Regions from separate parts of the Dietzia sp. oral taxon 368 genome, predicted to be linked through region 1. Evidence: riboswitches for the same ligand, from Rfam matches in the RefSeq annotation. Region 1 holds a riboswitch; the other holds the start of a gene.

Evidence for each region. A riboswitch is a leader RNA that binds a small molecule or an ion and turns the genes downstream of it on or off. The one in region 1 is predicted to bind cobalamin.
Region 2: it holds a riboswitch for cobalamin, as region 1 does, so the genes downstream of both, C3V38_RS13555 (ABC transporter substrate-binding protein) here and C3V38_RS05695 (cobyric acid synthase) in region 1, are expected to answer to the same signal.

What each region holds. Positions count from the first base shown of each region.
Region 1 covers NZ_CP027238.1:1,190,373-1,194,788, reverse strand. Annotated here, with positions in the region: gene C3V38_RS05705 (dihydrofolate reductase family protein) at 1-15, shown strand, start outside; gene C3V38_RS05700 (MFS transporter) at 266-1,714, shown strand; cobalamin riboswitch at 1,818-1,948, shown strand; gene C3V38_RS05695 (cobyric acid synthase) at 1,999-3,558, shown strand; gene C3V38_RS05690 (cobalt-precorrin-6A reductase) at 3,555-4,304, shown strand.
Region 2 covers NZ_CP027238.1:2,890,369-2,894,784, reverse strand. Annotated here, with positions in the region: gene C3V38_RS13565 (amidase) at 1-362, shown strand, start outside; gene C3V38_RS13560 (XRE family transcriptional regulator) at 939-1,214, shown strand; cobalamin riboswitch at 1,308-1,462, shown strand; gene C3V38_RS13555 (ABC transporter substrate-binding protein) at 1,558-2,604, shown strand; gene C3V38_RS13550 (iron ABC transporter permease) at 2,616-3,683, shown strand; gene C3V38_RS13545 (ABC transporter ATP-binding protein) at 3,680-4,416, shown strand, end outside.

The DNA.
Region 1 (4,416 bases):
TACCGGAGCCGGTGAACCCGCAACAGAGCGCGTGGGCGGTGTAGCGCAGGCCGTGCGCTGTTGCCAGGTCGTCGTCGTCACACCCCCGCCCGTACACCCGACGGCGTGTCCGGGATTGGACACGGTGCCCAGCGGGCGAGAAAAATGACGATCCACACTGTGCCACGTGCACATCCACCGCTGGGCGGGGTGACCGAGATCACCGCGCCGCCTAGCCTTGTCGCGGTCGTCGGTAGCCACCCCGCTACCCGGACCTAGGAGGAACATGGCAACGCCGGACGGGAACACCGATCCCCACGGGAGCACGGCCGCGGTCGCCGAGACGATCTCGGCCGAGCCGGTGCCCCGTCACCGGATCATCCTCGCCTCGCTCATCGGTACCACGATCGAGTTCTACGACTTCTACATCTTCGCCACCGCCGCGGTGTCGGTCTTCCCGCTGCTGTTCTTCGCCGGCGGCGACGCGAGCACCGCGCTGCTGGCGTCGATGGCCACGTTCGGCACGGCGTTCATCGCCCGCCCGCTCGGGTCCATCGTCTTCGGGCACTACGGCGACCGCCTCGGCCGCAAGGTCACCCTGGTCGGCGCGCTGCTCACGATGGGTATCGCGACGTTCCTCATCGGACTGTTGCCGACCATCCACCAGATCGGCCTGTGGGCCCCGGCGATGCTGACGATCCTGCGCTTCTTCCAGGGCATCGGCCTGGGCGGGGAGTGGTCGGGCGCCGCGCTGCTGGCGTCGGAGACCGCGCAGCCCGGGAAGCGCGGGTTCGCCGCGATGTGGCCGCAGCTCGGCGCACCGTTCGGCTTCATCCTGGCCAACGGCATCTTCCTGCTGCTGACCGTCTGGTTCGCGTACGACTCCACCGCCGCCGACCTCGACGAGCCGTTCCTCGTGTGGGGCTGGCGCCTGCCGTTCCTGCTGTCGATCGTCATGGTCGGCGTGGGCCTGTACGTGCGGCTGCGCATCGAGGAGACGCCGGTCTTCGCCCGCGCGGTCGCCAACAACGAGCGCGTCAAGACCCCGGTGTCCGAGGTGTTCCGCCGCAACTGGTGGGAGATCATTCTCGGCACGTTCATCATGCTGGCCACCTACGGCCTATTCTACCTCATGACCACGTGGATCCTGTCGTTCGCGATCGGTAGCGAGGAGACCGGCGGGCTCGGCTACGGCTACCAGTCGTTCCTCATCATCCAGGTCATCGCGATCCTGCTGTTCGCGGCGTTCGTCCCGATCGCCGGCTGGCTGGCCGACGTGCTCGGACGCCGTCGGATGCTCATCGGCGTCACGGCCGCGATCATCGTCTTCGGCCTGAGCTTCGGCTGGTGGCTCGAGCCCGAGGCCATGGGCACCGGCGACGACCTCGACGTGACCCGCATGCTGCTGTTCCTCAGCGTGGGCATGATGCTCATGGGCCTGACCTTCGGCCCGATGTCGGCGGTCCTGCCGGAGCTGTTCCCCACCAACACCCGCTACACGGGCTCGGGCGTGGCGTACAACTTCTCCGCGATCCTCGGCGCGGCGCTCACCCCGTTCGTCGCGGTGTGGCTCGTGCAGAACTACTCGGTCGCCTACGTCGGCTACTACCTCGTGGGCCTGTCCGTGCTGACGATCATCTCGCTGATCCTCGCGCCGGAGACCAGCAAGGCCTCGATGTACACCGAGGACGCCGAGATCGGCCGGACCGCCCGCTCCGGGGGCCCGTCCGTCTGACGCGCGCCGCAACGCACCGCGCGCCACCACGCCGCAGCGCACCCCGCGCCGCGCGCCGCTGACAGGGCCCGCCTCCCAGCCCGGGAGGCGGGCCCTGGCGTCTGTCGGTAGCATTCTGTGCGTTGGTCCAGGGAACCCGGTGAGAGTCCGGGGCTGTCCCGCAACGGTGTGACCTTTTCGCCCCTCGGCGCCGCGGCGCCCCCGCGGGCGAGGTCGAGCCCGATACCTGCCGACCGCCGCCCGCGTCCGTGGTCGGCGCATGCCGGCCGAGGAGCCCCCAGCACATGAATATCTCGCGCCCTCCGCGCGGGGAGCGGGTCGCCCCGCACGCCCCGGCGGCCTCCCTACTCGTCGCCGGGACGACGTCCGATGCCGGCAAGAGCATCGTCACCACCGCGCTCTGTCGGGCGTTCGCCCGCCGCGGCCTGAGGGTGGCGCCGTTCAAGGCTCAGAACATGTCCAACAACTCGATGGTCGTCGGTGGCCCCGACGCCACCGCCGAGATCGGCCGCGCCCAGTGGATCCAGGCCCTCGCCGCGCGTGCCGATCCCGAGCCCGCCATGAACCCGGTGCTGCTCAAGCCGGGCGGCGACCGGCGCAGCCACGTGGTGGTGATGGGCCAGCCGTCCGGCACGGTGTCCTCGCGGGACTTCGTCCACGGACGCGCACACCTGGCGCAGGCGGCGTTCGCGGCCTATGACGATCTCGCCTCCCGCTACGACCTCCTCATTTGCGAGGGCGCCGGCAGCCCGGCCGAGATCAACCTGCGCTCGAGCGACTACGTCAACATGGGCCTGGCCCGCCACGCCGACATGCCCGTGGTGGTGGTGGGCGACATCGACCGCGGCGGCGTCTTCGCGGCGCTGTTCGGGACGGTCGCGCTGCTCGAGCCTGCCGACCAGCGGCTGGTCGCGGGGTTCGTCATCAACAAGTTCCGCGGCGACCCCACGCTCCTCGCGCCCGGACTGGACCAGCTCACCGCGCTCACCGGCCGCCCGGTCCACGGGGTCCTGCCCTGGCACCCCGATCTGTGGCTGGACTCCGAGGACGCCCTCGCGGTTAGCCCCCGCGCCGCCGACGCCACGGCGGCCCTGCGCGTGGCCGTGATCCGTCTGCCACGCATCAGCAACTTCACCGACGTCGACGCGCTCGGCCTGGAAGCCGACGTCGAGGTCGCCTATGTCACGGAGCCCCGCGACCTCGCGGGCGCCGACCTCGTCGTCGTCCCCGGAACCAGGGCGACCCTCGACGACCTCGCCTGGCTCCGCGCGCGGGGCCTCGACCGCGCGGTCACTACACATGTCGAGCGGGGCGGCGCGGTGCTGGGGATCTGCGGCGGCCTCCAGATGCTCGGCGGCGAGATCGCCGACCCCGCCGGCATCGAGGGCTCTCCCGGCGCGCGCACGACCGGCCTCGGGCTGCTCGACGTGACCACCCGCTTCGGCGCGGAGAAGGTGCTGCGCCTGCCGACCGGGACCGCGCTGGGGCAGCCGGTGAGCGGGTACGAGATCCATCACGGCCGGGTGAGCGTCGGCGGCGGGGGAGAGACGGGCGACGACGACGAGGTGTTCCCCGGCGGAGCCCGGCGGGGGCGGGTGTTCGGCACGATGTGGCACGGGAGTCTCGAGTCGGACGGTTTCCGGGGCGCCTTCCTGGGCGAGGTCGCGGCAGGGCTGGGGCGGACCCGCGAGCGCTCGGACGTGAGCTTCGCGGCCGCGCGGGAGCGCCGCCTCGACCTGCTGGGCGACCTCGCCGAGGAGCACCTCGACCTGGACGCGCTGCTGGAGTTGGCGCGCTCGGGCCCGCCGCCGCTGCCGATCCTGCCGCCGGGGGCGGACCGGTGAGCGTGCTCATCCTGGGCGGCACCGCCGAGGCCCGCGAGCTCGCCGCCCTGCTGGTCGAGCGCGGGGTGCCGGTGATGTCATCGCTCGCGGGGCGGGTGGCGCGGCCTCGACTGCCGGTGGGCGAGGTGCGGATCGGCGGGTTCGGCGGCGTCGACGGACTGCAGCAATACCTGATCGAGGCCGGCGTGACAGCGGTCGTCGACGCCACCCACCCGTTCGCCGCGGGCATCTCGTCCAACGCCGCCGCCGCGTGCGCGGCCGCGCGGGTTCCGCTGCTGCGCCTCGAGCGACCCGGCTGGGCTGCCGCTCCGGGGGCCGACCGCTGGCACTGGGTGGGCGATCACGACGAGGCCGCGGCGACCACCTCCCGACTGGGCCGTCGGCCGTTCCTCACGATCGGGCGGCAGTCGCTGGACAGGTTCGTGAGCCCCCTCGCCGAGCATCAGGCGCTGGTCAGGGTGGTGGACCCGCCCGAGGTGGCGCTGCCCGAGCCGTGGCAGCTGCTGCTGAGCCGGGGCCCCTACTCTGTCGACGCCGAGCGCGATCTCTTCGCCGAGCACGGCGTGGACGTGCTGGTCACCAAGGACTCGGGCGGCGACCACACCTGGTCGAAGATGGCTGTGGCCGACGAGCTCGGCGTGCCGGTCGTGGTGGTGCGCCGACCCGGCCCCGCGCCCGGAGTGCAGATGGTCGGCGACGCCGCGGCCGCCGCGGACTGGGCGCGCGCCTTTCCCTCACTTTCCTAGACGAACTTTGGTGTAGCTACTGCGAAAATCCGGCCGGTTCATCGCAGTAGCTACACCAGAGTTTCGCGTCGTGGCAGTCGCGGACCGTCTGGCCCGTCGTGGAGCGCCCGGC
Region 2 (4,416 bases), 1.7 Mb from region 1:
CGGATCTACCACCGCTCATCGGCGCCCTCGACACCCCGCCGTGGGCCGTCCGGGGAGCGGAGGCGCTGCTGACGACCCGGACCGCGCCGCTACTGCGTCATTCCCGGTTCGCGGAGTCGATCATCGACGACAACCTGAGCTGGGTCCCGTACACGCAACTGGCCAACCTCACCGGGCGGCCGGCGATGTCGCTTCCACTGCACTGGACGCCGGAGGGCCTGCCGATGGGGGTCCAGTTCGTCGCGCCCCTCGGCGGGGAGAGCCGGCTCCTGCGGCTCGCCGGACAGCTCGAGCAGGCCCTGCCATGGGCCGATCGCCAGCCGACGATAGACGGCGCCGACACCGCCGCGTCGACGAGGTGATGCCCCGAACCGGGGCGGGCGCGACCGGCGGGCCCTCGTGGGGCAGCCGAGACTCGTCCCGACCGCGACCTCGGACCTCCCCGCCTTTCGTCACCCGTGACGTTTCGACTGCATCGTCGAGCACGCACACGGCCGGCACACCGGGACCGAGGATGGCGACGCCGTCCCGGACCGGGCACGGTGCCCAAGTCGCAGCCGGGCGGGCGACGCGAGACACTGTCGGCGCACCAGCCGGGTGGCACAACGGCACGGGGCGCGAGCGCGCCGTGGCGCGGTCCGGAGCCGACGGGTCGGCGGCGTGGGAAGGTCCGGACATACCAGCAGTGTCTCCGACAACAGGTCCGAGGCGGACGAGGGCGGGCACAGTCACGTCGACGCCGCCGGTCGAGAACGGCGGGACAACGCGAGCCCCGAGGATCACGACCTGCGGCCACGTCACGTCGCGCGCCGTCGGCCCCTTCTGGTCCGACCGCCGGATCCACCAAGTGCCGATAATCTACATTATGTAAAGTTTCACTTGTCGGATACGTTAATTCATACTTGACGACCCCTCGGCGCAGGCGGACACTCGGGCCCATGCATACCCCTCGCCTGGTCGAACTCATCGACGCCCACAAGCGTGCCTATGGCGTCAGTGAGTCCGAGCTGGCCCGCCGAATCGGGATCACCCGCCAGAATCTGCACCTGTGGCGCACCCACGGACTGCGCGGCCTGCCGGCCCGGACCACGCTCGACGGCATGGCTGCCGAACTGCGTCTCCCGTATGTCCGGGTGCTCGAGGCAGCCCTACGCGATGCCGGCTACCTCGACGACACCGACCACGTTGCCACTACCGAGTCGCCCCTCTTCTAGGGCATGTCGCTTCACCGGCCTGCGGCCTCAGGGGTGAGGAAATGCTCAGGTATGCTCCCCGTTAGTCGGTTCGGTGCCGCCTGTCCCTGCGCTACTTCTGCGCTCGGAGCCGGGCGATATCGACGCAAGAGGGAATCCGGTGGGAGTCCGGAACTGTCCCGCAACGGTAAGAGAATCCAATGGCGTGGTCACAACATCCCCGCCACCAGTTCTCGAGTCCGACACCTGCCGGCGCAGGGGCGCACCCCGCGCTCCTGCACTCACGGCCGAGGAGCCCTCACACATGAATATCAAGACCCGTCGACCACGGCTGTCCCGTGACAGAGTGGTCACTCTTTTGGCAATGCTCGGCTTGGTGGTCACGACCGCTTGTTCGGCACCTGAGCAGCCCTCCGAAGAGACGCCGGCTCAGTCCATCACGGTTGTCGACGACGCCGGACGGACCGTGGAGTTCGACGGCCCGATCGAGTCGGCTGTGGTGGCTAACCGCTACAACAGCGAGCTGATCCGGGCGATGGGCGACATCGACAAGGTGATCGCCGTCGACGCCAACACCGCCCAGGATCGCGTCTATTGGGGTCAGTTCGATCCGGATAACGTCATCGGCAAGGGCCAGAGCGAACTGAACGTCGAGAAGATCATCGAGCTCGATCCCGAGGTGCTGATCCTGCCGCGCAACGGCAAGGTCGACGAGTACGCGGCCGCGCTGGAACCGGTCGGCATCAAGGTCCTCACCGTCACCGGGTGGGACAACGGCGATTTCGCCTCGCAGCTTGAGATCCTCGGTAGCGCCTTTGACAATGAGGCCGGAGCCGAGAAGGTCACTGAGTTCTTCGAGTCGACCAAGGTCGACATCGCCGACCGCGTGGGCGGAGTCGAACCGAAGAAGACCGTGTACTGGGAGTACGGCGATCCCTATACCACCGCCATTCCCGAGACGTCCAACGACGGGTGGCACCAGATGATCGTGGCCGCGGGTGGGGTCAACATGTTCGGCGACCCCACCCTGGAGGGCGACACGGTCGATCCCGAGCAGATCCTGGCCACTGCCCCGGATCTGATCCTCAAGACGACTTCGGGTGGGGCGCTGAAGAACACCGGCGTCTACACGCCCCCGGCCGACGGTGAGTTCGCCTCGATCGGGCAGGAGATGATCGCGCGTCCCGGGTGGCCGGAGCTCACCGCCGTGCAGGAGGGCAACGTCCACATGATCACCGGATTTGCGGGCGGCGGACTCGGCAAGATTGTCGGAGCGGCCTACCTGGCAAAGTGGCTCTACCCGGAGCAGATGGCGGGCTTCGACCCGGACGACGTCTTCTCCCGGTGGCTGGAGCTCCAGGGTATGGAGCTGCCAGAGGGTCACGTCTACACCGTCCCGGCCACCCGGTGATCTGACAATCCGTGGCGAGTCAAACTACTCGTGATGACCGCCGGACGATCCTGGGAACCCGCCGCACACGGCGACTGATCCTGGTGGCCGCGGCGGCGATCATGCTGGCGCTGGCCTGGGCGGGCGTGGTCAACGGCGTGACCGACATCAGCTCGGTCAGGTTGCTGGCCACGCTCGTACCCGAAGGTGACCGGTGGGCCACCCCGTTGACGTGGAACGAGTGGGTCGCGGTGGTGCAGCTCCGCCTGCCGCGGATCGCCATGGCCGTCGTGGCCGGGATCGGGCTCGCGGTGGCCGGCGCGGGCATGCAGATCATCACCGGCAACCCCATGGCCAGCCCCTTCACCACCGGGATCTCCAACGCCGCGGCCTTCGGCGCCTCCGTCGCGATTCTCACGGGTCTGTCAATCGTCGGGTCCCGCACCCTGGGCACGATGGTCGCCGCGTTCATCGGCGCGGTCCTGTGCTCGCTGCTCGTCTTCTCAATCGCCTCGGTCACGCGGATGGGTCCCACCGCGATCATCCTGGCCGGGATCGCCCTGAGCTATCTGTTCTCGGCCCTGGCGGCGGGACTGCAGTACGTCGCGGACGAGCAGCAGTTGTCGTCGATCATCCACTGGACATTCGGGGACCTCGGCCGGGCGACCTGGTCACAGATCGCGATCGCCGCCGTCGTCGTCGTCCTCGCCTGTCTGCACGCCCGCGCCAACACAGGCAACTACCAACGGTTCGCCGCGGGCGACGATGTGGCGCGGGCCCTGGGCGTCTCCGTCACGCGGCTGCGCCTGGAGACCGGGTTGTCGATCACCTTGGTCGCGGCCACCGTGATCAGCGTGACCGGGGTCATCGGGTTCATCGGCCTCGTGGCTCCACACATCGCGTCCATGCTCGTCGGGGCCGATGAACGCTACCGCCTACCGCTGACCGCGATCACCGGGGCGAGCATTATCCTGGCGGCGGACCTGGTGGGCAGACTGGCCCTGAGCCCGATCATCATCCCGGTGGGGATCGTGGTGTCGCTCATCGGGGTGCCGGTGTTCCTGTGGTTGATCCTGCGCGAGGGCAGGTGGTCGCGGTGACCGATGCGAAGTCCGCGACTGGTCTGAAGGTGCGTGGTCTGTCGGCCGCACACCGCCGCCGCGGCGAGGCCGTGATCGCCGGAATCGACGTGGACGTGGCCCCCGGTGAGATGGTGGGCATCCTCGGTCCGAATGGCTGCGGCAAGTCCACCCTGCTCAAGTCCGTGTGCGGCGTGCTCACCCCCCGCTCGGGCACGATCGTGGCCGACGGAACCGACATGGTGAAGGTTCGCCCGCGCCGACGCGCGCAAATCCTGGGTTACGTCCCCCAGCACGACGATGGGGTGGGCCGAGCCCTCACCGTGGCCGAGTCGATGAGTCTCGCACTGGATCGGCGGCGCCTCAGCGAGGAAGCCACGCTCGACATCGTCCTGGGCATCGCCGAGCGACTCGGCCTCGGGGGGATGGCATCACGCCGCGCCTTCGAGCTCAGTGGCGGCCAGCAACAGCGAGTGCTGATCGGCCGGACCCTGGCCGCGCAGACCCCGTACCTCCTACTCGACGAGCCGGTCAGCGCGCTAGACCTGCGTTACCAGCTGGAGATCATGGAGATAGTGCGCGACCTGGTCCACACCGACGGCGTGGGGGTGGCGATCGTCCTGCACGACCTTAATCTGGCTGCCGCGTTCTGCGACCGACTGATCGTCCTCGACCAGGGACGCGTGCACTCGCAGGGGCGGCCGGCCGACGTCATCACCACCGAGTTCGTCGAGACCCTGTACGGCCCCGTGGC